2 regions of the Pseudoflavonifractor intestinihominis genome follow, and region 2 is predicted to be linked to the other one. Evidence: riboswitches for the same ligand, from Rfam matches in the RefSeq annotation. Region 2 holds a riboswitch; the other holds the start of a gene.
What was found. Region 2 has a riboswitch for cyclic di-GMP ahead of WMO64_RS00585 (VWA domain-containing protein). Riboswitches for the same ligand answer to the same signal wherever they lie in the genome.
Positions count from the first base shown of each region.

Region 1: another riboswitch for cyclic di-GMP. It lies ahead of WMO64_RS13175 (right-handed parallel beta-helix repeat-containing protein); the one in region 2 lies ahead of WMO64_RS00585 (VWA domain-containing protein).

Region 1 covers NZ_JBBMFK010000024.1:34,884-44,434, reverse strand. Annotated here, with positions in the region: gene mnmA (tRNA 2-thiouridine(34) synthase MnmA) at 1-861, shown strand, start outside; cyclic di-GMP riboswitch class I at 1,178-1,266, shown strand; gene WMO64_RS13175 (right-handed parallel beta-helix repeat-containing protein) at 1,317-3,770, shown strand; gene WMO64_RS13170 (MerR family transcriptional regulator) at 3,860-4,690, opposite strand; gene WMO64_RS13165 (MATE family efflux transporter) at 4,823-6,154, shown strand; gene WMO64_RS13160 (radical SAM/SPASM domain-containing protein) at 6,203-7,624, opposite strand; gene WMO64_RS13155 (hydrolase) at 7,865-8,449, shown strand; gene WMO64_RS13150 (MATE family efflux transporter) at 8,455-9,551, shown strand, end outside.
Region 2 covers NZ_JBBMFK010000001.1:115,018-124,568, reverse strand. Annotated here, with positions in the region: gene WMO64_RS00600 (DUF1294 domain-containing protein) at 57-356, opposite strand; gene WMO64_RS00595 (hypothetical protein) at 353-991, opposite strand; gene WMO64_RS00590 (hypothetical protein) at 1,210-3,006, opposite strand; gene WMO64_RS00585 (VWA domain-containing protein) at 3,045-6,833, opposite strand; cyclic di-GMP riboswitch class I at 6,863-6,953, opposite strand; gene WMO64_RS00580 (hypothetical protein) at 7,047-7,247, opposite strand; gene WMO64_RS00575 (InlB B-repeat-containing protein) at 7,512-9,551, opposite strand, start outside.

The sequences.
Region 1 (9,551 bases), on a different contig from region 2:
GACGCGCTGGAGCGCCAGGTGTGCGGCCCCTTTGCGGCGGACTATCTGGCGGGGCGCACCCCCCTGCCCTGCGCCCGGTGCAATCCCACGGTGAAGTTCCCCGCCCTGCTGGCCCTGGCGGAGGAGATCGGCGCGGACAAGGTGGCCACCGGGCACTACGCCCGCACCGCCCTGGCCCCCGACGGCAGGGTGTTGCTGCGCAAGGGCCTGAGGGCCAACGACCAGTCCTATATGCTCTCCCGGCTGCCCCAGGATATATTACAGAAGGTAATTTTCCCCCTGGGTGATTACGAAAAGACCCAGGTGCGGGCCATGGCGGGGGCGGCGGAGCTGCCGGTGGCCAACAAGCCGGACTCCATGGAGATCTGCTTCATCCCCGACGGGGACTACGCCGCCTGGCTGGAGCGCCGGGGCGCGGTGCCGCCGCCCGGGGACTTTGTGGACAGGGACGGCAAGGTGCTGGGCCGCCACGGAGGCATCCACCGGTACACCCTGGGCCAGGGCCGTGGGCTGGGGGTGTCCGGCCCCCACAAGTACTATGTGACCGAGATCGACCCGGCCTGCGGCAAGGTGGTGCTGTCCGACGGCGCCGACCTGATGGCCGGGCGGGTATACTGCGCCGACATGAACTGGCTGGCCGTGGACGGCCTGCCGGAGCCGCTGGAGGTGACGGTGCGCCTGCGCCACTCCAAGACCGAGCTGGCGGCCGTGGCCCGTGCCGACGGGGAAAGCGTGGTGCTGGAGATGCAAACCCCCGCCCGGGCCCCCACGCCGGGCCAGCTGGCGGTGCTCTACCTGGGGGACGTGGTGGCGGCCAGCGGCTGGATCACCGGCGCGGACCGGACCGTCCCCGGCCCATAGAGACAGAAGGAACAATGGCTCTCCCCGCTGGCGGGGAGAGCCATTGTTTTTTTACGAAAAAAAGAGATGACAGAAAAATGTTTTTCTATGGAAAACAAAAGCGCGGAAATGAATGAAAATGAGTGTTTTATAGAAAATCAGGGGGGAATACGCACATATAGGGAGGATGAAGCGGGAACAGAAGATCCCATTCCTTCACAATAGAAATATAAATAAAAAACATTTTTTGAAATGTGACCGAAATGTAACCGTTGCATGATACAGTATTGCCGTAGACGGGGGCGGACCTGACTCGGGATGGTCTCCCCTTCTGAAGAAGCGACAAAGGCAAACCGGCCGAAAGGCCGGGACGCAAAGCCAGGAGGCTAAAGCGGCAGCTGCCGCCATGCCGGTCCGGCCGCCGCAGATTTCATAGACCTTTCTCCCGCAGCGGAGAAAGAAAGGAGAAATGAAATATGCTGGCAAAGACGAAGAAGATCTTAGCAATGGTCCTCACCCTGTGCATGGTGGTGGGGATGCTGGGCACCGCCGCCATCGCGGCGGAGGAGCCGGAGAGCACCGGCAGCCCGGAGGTGCTGAGCGGCACCGACCCCACCCCCGGCGAGAACCCTGACGACACCCAGCCCACCGACGGCCAGGCCGCCCTCCAGGCCCAGGTGGACGCCGCCGAGGCCGGCGGCACGGTCACCCTGGAGGGGGACGTGGAGCTGGCCGGGGCCGTAAACATCAGCAAGAGCCTGGTGCTGGACCTGAACGGCCACAGCCTGAAGGGCGCCGGCGCGGACCAGCTGCTGGTCATCACCAGCCCTGACGGCGCCGCGGTGGACGTGACCGTAAAGAACGGCACACTGGACGGCGGCCAGAGCGCCGGCCGGGGCAACGCGGCATTTTACGGCGGCGCCATCTACTGCACCGCCGGCAAGGCCAGCACCCTGACCCTGGTGGACTGCGCCTTTGAGAACAACGTGGCGGGCACGGGCAGCGCCCTGTGGACCGACAGCTCCCTGTACATGGAGGGCTGCACCCTGGAGAACAATGTGGGCACCGCCGGCACCAACTACGGCTCCGCCGTGGCGGTGAAGGGCCCCACCACCAGCGAGGGCGCCGACGCGCCCAAGGTCCCCTCGGTCACTGTCACCGGCTGCACCTTTGAGAGCAACGGCCGGGACGACGCCAACACCCTGGGCGGCGCGCTGTACATGCTGGGCGTGGATACCGTCGCGGTGAGCGACAGCTCCTTCACCGGCAACCAGGGCGGCACCGGCGGCGCCGTGTACTGCAGCAACAGCAATTCCGTGTCCTTTACCGGCGTGACCTTTACCGGCAACAGCAGCGTCAGCGGCTCGGGCGGCGGCGGCGCGTACGCGGACAACGTCAAAGCTCTGCGCTTTGACGGCTGCACCTTCACCGGCAACACCGCCAGCGGTATGGGCGGCGGCCTCTGCTCCGGCGCCCAGAACAGCCTGACCGTCACCAACTGCACCTTTACTGACAACAGCTGCACCGCGGGCAACGGCGGCGCCATCTCCCACCAGAGCGGCCCCGCTGTCATCTCCGACAGCACCTTCACCGGCAACACCGCCGCGGTCATGGGCGGCGCCATCCTGGTGGCCGACACCTTCACCATGGACACCAGCCTGAAGCTGGAGAAGTGCACCATCGCCGACAGCACCGGCGGCTATGGCGGCGCGCTGGCCATCCAGGGCATCAAGGGCAGCTACAACGTGCCCGCCACTGTGGACAGCGAGACTACCATCACCAACAGCACCGCCACCGTGTACGGCGGCGCCATCTACGCGGCCTACATGGACCTGGACCTGGGCGCCGCCATCACCGGCAGCACCAGCCCCAGCTACGGCGGCGCGGTGTACGCCTACCTGGGCGACCTGGACGTGACCGGCTCCATCACCGGCGGCGCCGGCGCCAACTACGGCGGCGGCATCTACGCCAACCAGGTCAACGTGACCGTCACCGGTACCGTCACCGGCAACGCCGTGGCCCTGCACAGCACCGGCGTCAACGGCTACGGCGGCGGCATCGCCAGCCTGTACGGCACCCTGACCCTGGGCGAGGGGGCGGCCGTGTACAACAACACCGCCGCCGGCGCGGGCGACGACATCTACAGCATGGGCATGGAGGGCTACCCCAACGTGCTCAACCTGGTACCCGCCGGCCAGATGTCCGGCGACCTGACCCTGACCGGCGGCGACAAGATCACCGGCTGGTATGTGGACGGCCTGAAGGGCGCCGATGCCACCAGCCGCTGGAGCGTGGACGGCTACTACGACGAGTACACCCCTGTGGCGGACGAGGTCACCTATCTGGCCCTGAAGGCCGCCCACGGCGAGCCCTACGTCCCGTCCTACATGTACTACCACGTCACCGTCAACTATCTGGACAAGGACACCGGCCGGACCATCGCCTCCAGCTACACCTCTCCCAGCCACATTGAGGGCAGCGCCTATGACGTGAGCGCCTATGACGCCATCGCCATCGACGGCTACACCTACGACAGCACCAGCGGCGACGCCCTGACCGGCGTGCTCAACAGCAACAAGACCGTGAACGTGTACTACGTGGCCGACAAGGAGACGGACATCGATGATGAGGACACCCCCACCACCGACCTGCCCGAAACCACCGATCCCACCGACCCCGGCCAGGGCGGCCAGACCGAGATCCCGGATGAGGATACCCCCACCACCGATCTGCCCGAAACCACCGACCCCGGCCAGGGCGGCCAGACCGAGATCCCCGACGGCGACATCCCCACCGGCAACCTGCCCCAGACCGGTACCACCAGCAGCGCCCCTGTGTTCCGGGCCATCAGCGGTGTGTTCCTGTGCCTGGCGGTGGTGTTCGGCGGCGTGACCGTGGTCCTGTTCCGCAAGGAGCGCCACCAGGGCTGAGCCTTCGGCCTGAACCCCGCGAGAGGAAATTCCAGCACCAGAGCATAATGGAGCCCCGCCCCTGATTTCAGAGGCGGGGCTCCTTTGTTCTACAGACCATGCTCCGGCGGGGCGGTGAGGATGGACATCTGGAGCACGTAGTTGTCGTACCCGTCCACGGACAGCTCGTCCAGCAGGGCGTCCTCGTAGAAGGGGCCGGTGAGGGGCAGGCCCTGGTCTTGTGCCCAGGAGAGCATACGGCGGTAGGTGCGCCAGGCGGTGTCGTACCCGCCGGTGTGGCAGGCCACCAGGTACTGCCCGGCGGGCCGCACGGTGACGGGCACCCCGCCGGGGCGGCGGTCCATCTGGGTGTAAAAGGCGCAGTACCCGTCGGGGCTGGGCTGCACCGCCTTCTCCGGGTCCATGATGGCCCCCACCGGGTAGGGGCTGACGATGTGTCTGGCCTCCCGGAACTGCATGTGGGCCACAAAGGCCAGGCTGACGCTCTCCCCCGGCCTGCGGGGGGTGGTGATGAGCAGGGCCTGGGGCCGCTCCTCCACCCGCACCCCCTCCCGGTCCGCCGCCATGGCCGCCCGGGTCAGGGCCGCCTTCCGGCGGATCAGGTCCCGCATCTGCCGGAGCCGGCGGATCTTGTCCTCCAGCTCCCCCGCCTCCCCCTCCAGCAGGGCCACCAGTTCCTCCGGGCTGCGCCGGTCCAGGTAGGCCTTGATCTGGGACAGGGGCATGTCCAGCTCCTTGAGGGTGGAGATGACGTAGAACACATCCATCTGGGGAAAGGTGTAGTACCGGTAGCCGTTCTCCCCCTTGACCGCCGGGGAAAAGATGCCCAGCTGGTCGTAGTGGAACAGGGTGTGCTTGGTGGTGCCGCACAGGCGGGCAAAGTCGCCGGTGGTGAGATAGCCCTGGGGGACTGCGCACATGTCCCGCCGCCTCCTCTCTGACAGAAACAGCCGCCCGGAGCGGGCGGGAATTTGGCTCTTGACTATCGGGTTACCCGATACCCTATAATATCTGACGCATCAAGATTCTGTCAAGAAAGGCCGGTGCCTCCCATGGAAAACCGTCTGGACAGGGACTATGATTTTCTCTCCCTGCTCCGCTTCTCGCTGCCCAGCGTGGTGATGATGATCTTCACCTCCCTCTACACCATTGTGGACGGCATGTTTGTCTCCCGCTTTGTGGGGGAGGACGCCCTGGCGGCTCTGAACATCGTCTTTCCCGTCATGTGCCTGATCATGGCGGCGGGGATCATGCTGGCCACCGGGGGCAGCGCCATTGTGGCCCGTCGGATGGGCTCCGGGGAGGAGCAGTCCGCCCTGGAGGGCTTTTCCCTGCTCATCCTGGTGAGCGCGGCGGCGGGCGGGGCGTTTTCGGTGCTGGGCCTGGCGGCGGCGGAGCCCATCTGCCGCCTGCTGGGGGGCGAGGGGGACCTGATGGTCCACTGCGTGCCCTACCTGCGGATCATCATGCTCTTCGGGCCCATGAGCATGCTCCAGCTCATGTTCCAGAGCTTTTTCGTCACCGCCGGACGGCCCGGGCTGGGTCTGGGCCTGACGGTGGCCGCCGGCGTGGCCAACATGGTGCTGGACTATGCGTTCATCGTGCCGGGGGGCATGGGGGTGGCGGGGGCCGCCCTGGCCACGGTCACCGGCTACTGTATCCCGGCGGTGGCGGGGCTGGTGTTTTTTGCCCGGCAGCGGCAGGGGCTCCGCTTCGCCCGGCCCCGGTGGGACGGCCGCATGCTGGCCAATGCCTGCTTCAACGGCTCCTCCGAGATGGTGTCCAACCTGTCCAGCGCGGTGGTCACCCTGCTGTTCAACCTGACCATGCTGGAGCTGCTGGGCCCCCCCGGCGTGTCCGCCATCACCATCGTGCTCTACGCCCAGTTCCTCCTCACCGCCCTGTACATCGGCTTCTCCATCGGCGTGGCGCCGGTGTTCAGCTTCAACTACGGCGCCGACAACCGCCCCCGGCTCCGGGCCCTGTTCCGTTCCTGCCTGGTCTTTGTGGGAGTGACGTCGGCGGCGCTGTTCTTTGCCTCCCTGTTCATGGCCGACGGCGTGGTGGCCGTCTTCTCCACCAGGGGCTCGGAGGTGTACGGCCTGGCGGTCCACGGCTTCCGGCTCTTTGCCCCCATGATCCTCTTCGCCGGGGTGAATATCTTCGCCTCCGCCCTGTTCACCGCTCTCTCCAACGGCCCGGTGTCCGCCCTGCTGTCCTTTCTGCGGACCTTCGGCTTCCTGACGGCGGGGCTGCTGCTGCTCCCCCGTCTGCTGGAGGTGGACGGCGTGTGGCTGGCCGTGCCGGCGGCCGAGCTGCTGTCCTTTGGGGTGAGCCTGTGGTGCTTCCGCTGGGGCGGAAAGCGGTACGGCTACGCCGGATAGACGAAAAAATCCCCGCCGCGGTACGCGGCGGGGATTTTGGTATGTAGGTTACTGGCCGATGGTCTCTCTGGGATCCCGGAGATTCTCGCGGGACACCCGCTCCTCCTCGGAGACGTAGCGGTCCGGGTGCTTGCTGGCCTGGCTGTCGTCCCAGATCTTCTTGGCGGCAGGGGCCCAGCAGGCGGCGTAGCTGTCGCACTTGGCGCACAGGTGCTCGGCGGACTCGGGGGACTGGGGGTCGGTGGAGTGGGCGCCGGTCCGGGCCACCATGTCGCGCAGCTTGTTGGGGTTCTCCAGCATGGGGCAGGGCTGGAGCATGTTCTCGTTGAAGGGCTGGCCGTCGTGATAGGCCATGAACAGGGGCCCGCGGAGGGCGTCCAGCAGGGACTTCTCCCGGATGTTGGTGTCGGAGTAGTGGATGAACACGCAGGGGTCCACATCGCCGTTGGCGTTGATGTGGAGGTAGCGGCGGCCGCCGGCGATGCAGCCGCCCACGAACTCGGCGTCGTTCTGGAAGTCCATGGCGAACAGGGGCTTGCGGCTGCGGTAGTCACGGACACGGCGGTACATCTCGGTGCGCTGCTCGGGGGTGGGCAGCAGCTCGGGCACGGCGTCGTTGCCCACGGGCATGTAGTGGAAGTACCAGACGAACAGGGCACCCAGCTCGATCATCTTGTCGTAGTAGGCCTCGCTGGTGATGGACTCGAAGTTGGCGCTGGTGTAGCAGCAGGAGATGCCGTAGGGCAGGCGCTTGCGCTTGAGCAGCTCCATGGCGGCGATGACCTTCTGGTACACGCCGTTGCCGCGGCGGCCGTCGGTGGCCTCCTCGAAGCCCTCCAGGCTGATGGCGGGGATGAAGTTCTTCACCCGCAGCATCTCGTCGGCAAAGGCCTCGTCGATGAGGGTGGCGTTGGTGAAGCAGAGGAACTGGCAGTCGCTGTGCTTCTCGCACAGGCGGATGATGTCGGCCTTGCGGACCAGAGGCTCGCCGCCGGTGTAGATGTACATGTACACGCCCAGCTCCTTGCCCTGGCGGATGATGTCGTCGATCTCGTCAAAGGACAGGTTGAGCTTGTTGCCGTACTCGGCGGCCCAGCAGCCGGTGCAGTGCAGGTTGCAGGCGCTGGTGGGGTCCAGCAGGATGGCCCAGGGGATGTTGCAGTGGTACTTGGCCCGGGCGGCCTCCTGCTTGTCCCAGCCGATCAGGTTGGCGTTGAGGAAGAAGTTGACGAAGGTGGTCTTGAGCACCTCGGGGTCGATGTCCTTCACGATGTGGAGGATCAGGCTGTGGTAGGGGTGGTTGGGGTCGGCGATGGCGTTCCGGATGGCCTCCCGCTGGGCGGGGAAGCTGCCACGGGAGAACTTGTCCACCCAGCTCATCAGAGTAGGCAGATTCTTCTCCGGGTCCTTGGTGATGTAGTCCACGGCCTGTTCAATGCCGAATTGCTTCAAACTGTTGGGGATATGCATAAAAATCACTCCTTGTCCGTCAGTAGAACAATCTTTGATACTAAATTATTCCGGGCCCTGCCGATTCTCAACGGACAGAGTGGGGAAAGTGTCAAATTTGGGGACAAAACCGCGAAACTGTCCAAAGATATGGGGGCGGCAGGGAGACGCGGCGGGGAAAGCGGCTGGATTTTTCGTGGCGCATATGCTAAAATTATATTTTACCGTATGGGAGAATATGAACAGGAAAAGAGGAGTGTTATGAGCGCCCGAGAGGAATTTATTGAAATTTTTACCGGGAAAATCCACCGGAACGGGGCCTCCGCCCTGCTGGACTATCTGGAGAACAAGAGCGATTTTTTCACCGCTCCCGCCTCCGCCCGGTTCCACGGCGCCTACGCCGGCGGCCTGTGTGAGCACAGCCTGAACGTGTACCACTGTCTGGTGGACTATCTGTCCCGGCCCCGGGTCCAGGAGCTCTACGGCCTGGAGTACAGCGAGGAGACGGTGGCCCTGGTGGCCCTGCTCCACGATGTGTGCAAGATCGGGTGCTACAAGCCGGGCACCCGCAACGTGAAGGGGCCGGACGGCAAGTGGCAGTCCGTGCCCACCTACTCCTTTGAGGACCCCCTGCCCTACGGCCACGGGGAGAAGAGCGTGTATATCGTCAACGGCTACCTCCGCCTGACCAGGGAGGAGGCCATGGCCATCCGGTGGCACATGGGCTTCTCGGGCACCGAGGACGCCCGCACCGTGGGCCAGGCCTTCCAGAAGTTCCCCCTGGCCTTCGCCCTGGCCACCGCCGACATGGAGGCAACTTATTTCCTGGAAAATGAGGAGGCGTAATCACCGTGGCAAAGCGCACCAATGACCTGGGCAAAGACCCGGTCCCCCAGCTGCTCCGCCGGCTGGCGCTGCCCGCCGTCACCGCCCAGGTGGTCAACGCCCTGTACAACATTGTGGACCGGATGTACCTGGGCCACATGAAGCCGGATGGGGACATGGCCATCACCGGCGTGGGCGTGACCTTTGCCGTCATCATGTTCATCTCCGCCCTGTCCGCCCTGGTGGGCATGGGCGGCGGCTCCCGGGCGGCCATCCGCACCGGCGAGGGCCGCACCGACCTGGCCGAGGAGATCCTGGGCAACTGTACCCTGCTGATCCTGATCATCTCCGTGGTGGTCATGGCGGTGTTTCTCCCCCTCCAGCGGCCCATGCTGCTGCTCATGGGGGCCAGTGAGGAGACCATCGGCTATGCCGTGGACTACCTGACCATCTACCTGTGGGGCACCGTGTTCGTCCAGATCGCCCTGGCCCTGAACAACTTCATCACCACCCAGGGCTTCTCCACCACCTCCATGCTCACGGTGGTCATCGGCGCGGTGATCAACATCGTGCTGGACCCCATCTTCATCTTCGGTTTCGACATGGGCGTCAGGGGCGCGGCCCTGGCCACCATCATCGCCCAGGCGGTTTCGGCGGTGTGGGTGCTGGCCTTCCTCACCGGGAAGCGTACCAGACTGAAGATCCGGCTCAAATACCTGCGCCTCAAGCCCAAAATCCTGCTGCCTGTGGTGGCCATCGGCGTGGCCCCCTTCATCATGCAGTCCACCGAGAGCCTGGTGAACATCGCCTTCAACTCCTCCCTGCTGAAATACGGCGGCAATAAGTTCGTGGGGGCCATGACCATCTGCTCCTCCATCATGCAGGTGCTGACCATGATCTTCCAGGGCCTGGCCCAGGGGGCCCAGCCCATTGTGGGCTATAACTACGGCTCCGGCCAGCTGGACCGGGTGCGCAAGACCTTCCGCCTGCTCATTACCGCGGGCATCATCTACTCCGTCGCCGGCTGCCTGCTGGTGGAGCTCTTCCCCCACGCCTTTGTGGCCATGTTCAACGACAAGCCCGAGCTGGTGGAGGCCGCCGTGTGGGCCCTGCGGATCTACCT
Region 2 (9,551 bases):
AACAGCCCGTCTCACCGGGCTGGCCTGGCATATTATCCCACGCCTGGCCGGGCCCGTCAAGAGGCGCCGCCGGACAGCAGCCCCCAGGCCACCAGCACCAGCTGGAGGATCAGGATGGCGGGCAGACCGTACCGGAAGTACCAGTGTCTGGTCTTGTGGCGGAAGAAGAACATGCCGATCACGCCCCCCAGGGCGCCGCCCAGCAGCGCCACGATAAAAAAGGTGCGCTCCCGCACCCGCCAGCCGTCCCGCCGGGCCCGGCGCTTGTCAAAGCCCATCAGGCAGAAGTCCAGCAGGCTCATGATACCGGCCCAGCCCCCGATCCAGGGCCAGAACCGCAGCAGAAATTCTCTCAATGCACTTCCTCCAGCCACACGAAGCCGCCCAGGTCCCGGGCGGTGTCATACCACAGCTTCAGGTCGATGGGAAAGGTCTTCCCGCTGTCCACAACGGTGACCAGGGTCCCCCGGTCCCCCTCCTCCAGAGCGGAGAGGAGCACCCAGTGCCACTTGTCCAGGGCCGCCACCGCCCCGTTGTCCAGATTGAGGAAGGCCACGGGGCAGTCGGCCGCCAATCCCGCCCGGATAAAGGCCACACAGCGGTCAAAGCCGGGCCGGCCTTCACCGGCGGGCACCTCCAGCGCCCGGGGGAGCAGCTCCACGCCCCTGGCCGCACAGAACCGGGCCACTCCGCCGGTGTACATCTCCACCCGGTTGAGCCCGTGGTCTCCGGGGGTGACGTACTCCCATACCTGGTCCATATAGCCCACAAAGGTCCCCTGCTCCCTCCCTTCCAGCGGGCACAGCGCCGCCAGAGACGGCCGCTGTGCGGCCAGATAGGCCATCTGCACCGACGCGGTGGTGGGACCGCATCCCGCCCGCTGCCGCCAGGGCAGGCTGTACCAGTCCTGGTCTGCGCCGTGGGAGCGGACGCCGTCCTGACGGCGGATGTCCATGGCCTGGGGGTGGGACAGGGAGAGTATGTGTTTCAAATCATGTCAACCTCTGTTCCTGATCCGGCCTGCGCTCGGGCCGTTTGTTTCCTATCATTATAGCGTATTCCGGGCCAAATAGGAACCAGCCCCCGGCCCTTTTGAAAAAATTTCAGGCGGGGCCTCCATCTCAAGGCATGCCCCTGATATGCGCAGGCGGGGCCTCCACGATTGGAGGCCCCGCCTGCGGGGTTCATTTATAAGGATGGGGGGAGGGCTTACTTCTCCTCTTCCTTCTTGCGGGAGATGGCGATGGACAGGCCGGCCGCGGCCATGGAGGCCATCAGGGCCAGCACGCCCAGGGTCCAGCGGTTCTCCACCTGGCCGGCCACGCTGCCGGTCTGGGGCAGGTTGCCGGTGGGCGTCTCGCCGTCGGGGATGTTGGTCTCGCCGGAGCCGTCGTCCCCGCCGGGCACGTCGGGCAGGTCGCCGGTGGGCGTGTCGTCGTCGGGAATGTCGGTCTGGCCGCCGTCGTCCCCACCGGGCACGTCGGGCAGGTCGCCGGTGGGCGTGTCATCGTCGGGGATGTCGGTGCTGTCGGCCACGTAGTACACGTTCACGGTCTTATTGCTGTTGAGCACACCGGTCAGGCTGTCGCCCTCGGTGCCGTCGTAGGTGTAGCCGTCGATGGCGATGGCGTTCTGCTCGCTCACGTCATACGCGCTGCCCTCGATGTGGCTGGGGCTGGTGTAGCTCTGGGCGATCTTGCTGCCGTCGGCCCGGTCCAGGTAGTTGACGGTGACGTGATAGTACATGTAGCCGGGGTTGTAGGGCACTTCGTAGTCGTAGTGGACCTCCACCACGTTCTTGGCGGTGTCGTCGCTGATGGTGATGTAGGTCACCACGCCGTCCTCATAGTCGGCGGGACGCATGGCGTTGACCCAGTCCTCACCCTCGGTGTAGCCCAGATACTGGGAGACCAGCTCCTGGGTGAGGGTGGTGCCGTAGGGCGCCTTGCCGGTGACGGTCAGGCCCTCGGCGGGCTCGATCTCCTGGTTGGTGTAGTCATTGAAGTACTTGACGGTGAACTCGTACTCATCGGCGGTGTAGTACACGTTGATGATAACGGTCTGGGTGCCGGAGATGGTGCCGGTCAGGCTGTCGGCGTCGATGCGGGTGTACATCTGGTGGGCGTCGTCAAAGGCGGCCACATCCGCGGTCACGTCGTAGGCGTCGTTCTCCTTGTAGGCCTTGATCTCCATGTCCAGAGGCGCGATCACGTTGTACGCGCCGCTCTCGTCCTTGGTGCCGTCGGTGAGCAGGTAGTTGATGTTCACATAGGCGGCGGCCTTGGGACCGTAGGTGTAGGTGATGGTGATGGTCTGCACCCTGTCGCTGTTGATGGCGGCGTTGCCGGCCTGGTCGAAGGTCACGCTGTCGGCGGCCTCGGTATTGACCGTCCAGCCCACCAGCTTGAAGTCCTGAGGGATCTTGTCCGCGCTCAGGGGAGCGGCGGCGCTCTCAGCGTCCACGTCGTACTGGTTGGTGCTGGTCTCCATGGTCTCGCCGGTGGCCTGGCTCACGTGATTGACCACCACGGTGTAGTCGGAGCGCTCCCACTGGGCGGTGTAGGTGGCGCCGCCGGTGACGGTCTCCGCCACCTCGGGCTGCCAGCCGGCAAACTCCCAGGTATCCTCGCCGGTGGTCTCGCCCCGGAAGGCGGGGGTATCATCGCCGTAGTGGAGGTCGGAGTAGCTCTGCTCGTCAAAGGTGCCGTGGTCGCCGGGCTTGTAGACCACGGTGTAGTCGATGTAGGAGAAGGTGCCGTGGATGTCCACGTTCTCGGCGGGCATGGTGGTGAGGGTCTTGTCCCAGCCGCTGAAGGTCATGCCGCTGGGGGCGCTGGGGGCGGGCCGCATGGTGACGGCGTCGCCGTAGTAGTAGTTCTCCACCTCGCCGTACTGCGTGCCGTCCACGTAGTAGGTCACGTTGTAGAGCACCTTCTTGGTGGTCAGGGAGACGGTGGCGTCCGCGCTCAGGTTGGTCAGATCCACCTGGCTGAGGGCATGGTCCACGCTGTTGACGGTGACGGAGACCAGCTCATAGCCGGGGTTCAGGGTCCAGCTGACGGTGACGTCGCTGCCCTTCTCATAGGTGCCCTGGCCGCGGTGGTGGAGGCCACGCCCTCATCGCCGTTGACGGTGACGACGTACTCATACCGGTCATAATACAGGGTGATGGTCTGTCCCACGCTGCCGTCCAGGGTGATGGACTTGTCGCTGGCAGCGGCGTTGAACACGTAGAGCTTGCCGTTGTAGTTGGGCTTTGCCTCCACATCGGCGGCGTAGACCACGCTGCTGTGGGTGCCGGTGGCGGGCACATCCAGATAGCCGTCCACAGTCACATTCTCGGCGTCGCCGGTGAGGGTGCGGTAGACGTATCTGACCGTGTAGTCCACGGAGCCGAAGGTCTGCCGCTCATAGCGGAAGGTGAGGGTGGCGCTCTCATTGTAGCTCAGCGCGGCGGTGGACTGGGTGGCCTCGCCCACCAGAGCATAGCCGTCCCCGTAGGCGGCAGGGGCCGTGTGGCTCTGTACGCCCAGGGCCACATACTCGGCGTCCTTGATGGTAACGGTGTCGGTTAGCTCGTACGCTCCGCCGTTGTGGGAGGTGTACAGCTCATACACCACGGTGAGCTTAGGCATCTCCTTCCACTGGGCCACATAGGTCACGTCGCCGGTGACGGTGGCGGTCACCTCAGGGGACCAGCCGTCGAACACCCAGTTGTCCGCGCCGGTGGGGGTTCCGTTAAAGGCGGGGGTGGGGTCGCCGGCGTAGAGGCCGGAGGTGATCTGATGCTTAAAGGTGCCGCACTTGCCGGGATCATAGGTCACAGTGTAGGTGGGCAGGGGCTCATAGGTACGGATGATGGTCACGCCGCCCTCGGGCAGGGTTCCGGAATAGGCGGCGCCGGTGGTGGCGATGTCGTCGCCCACGAACTGATAGCGCACGCCGCCATAGGTGGTGATCTCCGTGTAATCCTCGGCAGCGCTCACATCGTAGGACTGGCCCACCAGGCCGGAGTCGCTGATGGCGGTCTGGAGGTCATTGCCGTTCCGGTCCTGGAACAGGACGATGGCGGTGGACTTGTCGTTGGGGGTGTAGGTCAGATAGACGGTCACATCCCTGGCGCCGAAGGTGCCGCTGGTGTAGGCGGAGAGTTCGGGGCTGTACGTATACCCGGCAGGGCCGGCAGGCGCGGTGACTTCATAGGAATCGCCGATGTGGTAGATGTGCTCCTCGGTGTAGTCCACAAAGCCCTCGTCCTCGTGGGTGCTGTCATCGGTAAACACGTACTTCACATGGAGCTGGTAGTCGATGGGACTGGTGGTGACCTCCACGCTGTGGGCGGCATCCAGGCCGTTGAAGGAGATGGTGCCGTCGGCAGAAGAGCTCTCACCGTCCACCTTGACGCTGGCCACCTCATAACCCAGGTTGGCCTTCCAGTCCACCTTCACGTCCTCGCCGGCGTCATAGACGGCGGTGTCGGGGGTGATGGTACCGTTTTCGTCGATCCAGGTGGTGACGGTGTAGCGGTCCCGGACGTAGGTGATGGTGATGGTCTGCTTGCTGTTCTTGTCCAGCGTGATGTCGCCGGAGCGGCTCGTCTCGGTGTAGGTATACACGCCGTTGACAGGCTTGGCGGTGATGGTGTCCGCGTCGATGACCTGGTCGTGCTTGCCCGCGATGGGGCCGTCGGTGAGCGTGTCCTCAGGCGTATCGGCAATTACGCCGTCGGTGCGGACGTAGTACTCATGTACCACCTCATACTCCGCGGAGCTGGTCACGCTGCGCTCGTACCGCAGGGTGATGACGGTGCTCAGACCGTCGGTCTGGGTGTCGGTGGCCTCGGCGTTCAGGGTGTAGGTCTGGCCGTTGCCCTCCCAGGTCTGCTTTTCAGAGGCCACATAGTCCTGGTAGTCGCCATAGGTCAGGGACTTGAGAGTAACAGACTCAGTGTTGTCCTGATTGTAACCCTCGTTGTCGGTGTTGGTGTAGAAATTGGCCACCACGGTGTAGTAGGGCAGGGCCTTCCAGGAGCCGGTGAAGGTCACGTCACTGTTGACGGTGAACTTGCCATCGGAGACGGCGGCGTCATCGGTGGTCCAGCCGGAGAACTCATAGCCGGGCAGGACGGGGGCGGCCTCCACGTCAAGCACGGTGCCCTCGGGATAGGTCTGGCTGTCAGGCGCGGTGGGCGCGCCCTGCGGCACATCGCCGGTGTACTGGTAGGTCACGGTGTAGGAGTTCTGGAGCTTGTAGTACCGCACCAGGGTGTGCTCTCCGGTGGTGGCGGCAATATTGGCCTCCGTGTCGCTGTACTCCCGGTCGCCGTCCAGCGCGCTGCTCACATAGAACCAGGTCTGGTTGGTGCCCTGGGGGACGCTCTCGGCGGGCAGGTTCACGTCAAAGACAGGCTCGCCGTAGTCGGTGATGGTGGTGATGGTCCGGTCGGCGGGCAGCACGCTGATGGGCGCGCCGGTCTCCACGTCCCGGTACTCCACGGTCATGGTGCCCACCTCATAGCTGGCCTTGGGCAGGGGGAAGTCGGCGTTGATGGGGCCGTTCTCGCTGTTGCTGACCTTGTACTGAAGCTCCGCGTCGCCGTTGAGGGGCACACCGGTATGTACGCCGGCGGTCTTGGCGCTGTCCTTCAGCTTGACGGTGTAGGTCAGGGTGACGATGTCATTGTTCCGGTCCAGCTGAGTTTCGCCGGGATACCAGGTGATCAGGTCGCTGTACTCGTTCAGGACGCCGTCGGTAATGCCCGACGCCTGGGCGCTGCCCTTCACCACGGAGAAGTTGTCCCCCATGGGGTCCCAGATCATGGCGGTGATGTCGGTGGAGATGTCCTCCATGGCCTCGCCCAGCTCGGTATCGTCGCTGGCCAGCAGGGCGTGGTCCGCATCCGTGGCCAGATTGTTGAAGCTGCTGCTGGAGAAGGTGAAGCCCACGGTGTAGATAATGCCGCCGTCATTCTTGAAGTTGGTGGCGGTCCGGTTGGGATAGCCGTCGTCGGAGTCACCGTCGGCCACGACCACCAGCACCTGGCGGGCGGAGCTGCTCTTAAACTGGTCAACGCCCAGCGTCACGCCGGCGGACAGGTCGGTACCGCCCACAGCTGTCAGGCTGTCCAGCTGGCTCTCCGAGATCACCTTGGCGCTACTATTCTTTCTGACGCCATTTCCGTATCCATCGGAAGAGAAGATCACAAAGTTAGCTGTCAGTTTGCCGCCCAGCTGCGCTCTCAGGGTGTCCACCATGTTCTTGATGGCGGAGACGGCGATTTCAAGCCGGGACTGGGCCTTGCCGCTCTTCACCAGGCTGCAGGGCTCGCCGCCGGAGACATTGGCGTTCCAGCCGGTGGAAATATGGACATGCTCTTCCTTGCCGCAGGTGTAGCAGCTGCTGTTGTGGGTGTGCTCTTCCTTGTTGCAAATCAGCTGCCCCCACCAGTTGTAGCAGTCCCTGCCATGTGTGTGCTCCTCCAGGCCGCAGCCGATGCAGCTGCTGTCGTGGGTGTGCTCCTCGGCGCACCATGCCATGGAGCCGGATACGTCCAGGACAAAGGTGACCTCAAGGGGCTGCTGTTCGATCTGGATGTCGTTCACTTTGGCCGACAGGGTGACCTGCCACTCGTCGGCGGCGGTGCGCTCAGCGTTCTTGCTGAGGACCACCTTGGCGTTGGATTGGCTGGTAGGGGTGCCGTCCGTGGCGTAATACTTGCTCTCTGGACTCAGGAGTTCTCCCCCCGCGGCCAGTACGCTCATGGGCAGCAGGCCCACTACCATGGCTGCGGTGAGCAGGGATGCCAGGATTCTCTTCGTTTTCTTTGCCAACATTTTCATTCTCCTCTCATTGAGAATAGAAGTGCGGCGGTCGGACGGGCGTGGCGGAGGGGACTCCGCTTTAGCCTCCTGACTTTGCGTCCCGGTTTTTCAGCCGGTTTGCCATTTGTCGGTTCCATAGAGCTCTTCCCATCCCCTGCGGGAAATGGGAGCGGGATTGTCCCCGCATGGATCTGCGCTTCTTTCCTCTTCTGCTGGGTGTGAGCGTTATTTTCTTCTGTTTTCCTCCCCGCTTTCTTCTTGGTTATCTCCGGCACTGAGGACGCTGTCCATCAGTCGTATCAGTTCCAGCGCACTGCGAAAGGTCTCCTGTTTGCGCCCGTCTGTCCACGCAACAGTTCCCTGCCAGGTCGCGTTCTGTGTATTGCGGATCTGAACCAAAAATGTCTCACCGCCGTTTGTCTTCATCGCATGCACGCTCCTTTGCACTGCCTCTCTCCTGCACTTACACGGATTATTATACATGGCCGTGGTTACATTTCGGTCACATCTGATTTTTTTCTCTCCCGGCATCACCGTTTTTTATACCGTTTTTCCTCTTCTGTTTTCTGTAAACCCGGCGCTCTGTCAGGATCGGCGGTTTTTCTTTACCTGTGAAAAACCAGGCGGCGGTCCATCGGGACCGCCGCCTGGCGCCGTTATCCTATATTACGGAAGCTATGGCCTCTCCGCTCAGGCGTTTCTCCGGCTCTTGCGGAACAGGATCAGCGCCAGTCCGGCCGCCGCCAGAGCGGCGGACAGGGCCATGGCGCCCAGGGCCACGCGGGCCGCGGAGACCTGCGCCTGGGTACCGGTCTGAGGCAGGTTGCCGGTGGGTGTCTCGCCGTCGGGGATGTTGGTCTCGCTGCCGGTGCCGGTGTCGCCGGTGCCGGTATTGCCCGTGTCGCCGGTGCCGGGCAGATCGGTGGTGGGGGTGTTGTCGTCGGGGATGTCGGTCTGGCCGCCGTCGCCGCCGGGTACGTCGGGCAGGTCAGTGGTGGGCGTGTCGTCGTCGGGGATGTCGGTGCCGTCGGCCACGTAGTACACATTCACGGTCTTGTTGCTGTTGAGCACGCCGGTCAGGCTGTCGCCCTCGGTGCCGTCGTAGGTGTAGCCGTCGATGGCGATGGCGTCCTGCTCGCTCACGTCATATGCGCTGCCCTCGATGTGGCTGGGGCTGGTGTAGCTCTGGGCAATCTTGCTGCCGTCGGCCCGGTCCAGGTAGTTGACGGTGACATGGTAGTACATATAGCCGGGGGTGGGAGGAGGCGTGACGGAGCCGCCGTCGGCGGTCCACTTGGCGGTGTAGACAGCGCTGGCGGTGACGGTGGCGGGCCACTCGGTCACCTTGCTGCCGCTCTCGTCATACCAGCCGTCGAAGGTGTAGCCGCTGTTGGCCGCGGTGGTGGGGACGGCGGGGAACGCCGCGCCCTCGGTGTAGGTGCCGCTCACATTGGTGGTGCCCCCGTTGATGGTGCCGCCCGCCTCAGTCTTGAAGGTCACGGTGTAAGTAGTGGGCTGGGGATCGGTGCCGCCGTCCTTGGTCCAGGTGCCCACCAGGTACACGTCGTAGTCGGGCATGGTGAACTTGCCGCCGGAGATGGTCACCAGGTCGCAGCTCCAGCCGGAGAAGGTGTAGCCCTCAGCGGTGGGTGCGGCGGCCACGGTCACCTGGGTGCCCGCGGTGTAGGACGCGCTGGCGGGGGCGGCATATCCCTGGGGCACGTCGCCCACACAGATGTAGTTCACGGTATAGGTAGCGGGCTGGGGATCGGTGCCGCCGTTCTGAGTCCACTGGGCGTACAGGCTCATGTTGGCGGTCATGACGATCTTGTCGCCGGCCTTGTAGGAGTCGCCGCTGCCGTCGGGGTTGGTATTCCAGCCGGCAAAGGTATAGCCGGGCAGGGAGGGCTCCCCGCTGATGACAACGGCGGTCTCGCCGCTCTCATACAGCTCGGAGGCAAAGCTCACGTAGGTGTTGTTGTCCTTGTAGTAGTACTGGAGCACGTAGGTCTGGGGGACGGGCTTCTCCTCCTCCCACACGGCGTACAGGCTCTCGTTGGCGGTCATCACCAGCTTGTCGCCGGCCTTGTAGGTGATGCCGGTGCCGTCGGGGTTGGTGTTCCACCCCACCAGGGTGTAGCCGGGCATGGTGGGCGCACCGCTGATGATGACGGCGGTCTCGCCGCTCTCATACAGCTCGGAGGCAAAGCTCACGTAGGTGTTGTTCACCTTGTAGTAGTACTGGAGCACATAGGTCTGGGAGGTGGGCTTGGACTCCTTCCACACCGCGTAGAGAGTCACGTCGCCGCCCTGGGAGGGGATGGCGAAGGTGCTGTCCGGGGCGGAGGCGTTCTTGTCGGTGGACCAGCCCAGGAAGTCATAGCCGTCCCGGGTCAGGCCGTCGCCGCTCTTGGGGGTGAAGGTCTGGCCGGCCATGTAGCCCGCCTCGTCGGTCACAGTGCCGGTGCCGCCGTTGGCGTCATAGGTCACGTGGTAGAGCTGGACCTTGTCCAGGAGCTTGCCGTCCAGGTGCCAGACGTACTCGCCGCTGTCCACATAGTTGTCGGCGCCGTCGGCCACCCGGAGCATGTACCACTCCACGTCGGCCAGGTTCAGCCAGCTGTTGGCCGCAAAGCGCTCCATGCCGGTCAGGGAGACGGCGGAGCCGTACTGGCTGTAGTAGTTGTCGCCGGCCACCACAGAGGTGGGATCAGGCAGCTCCATCTGGAT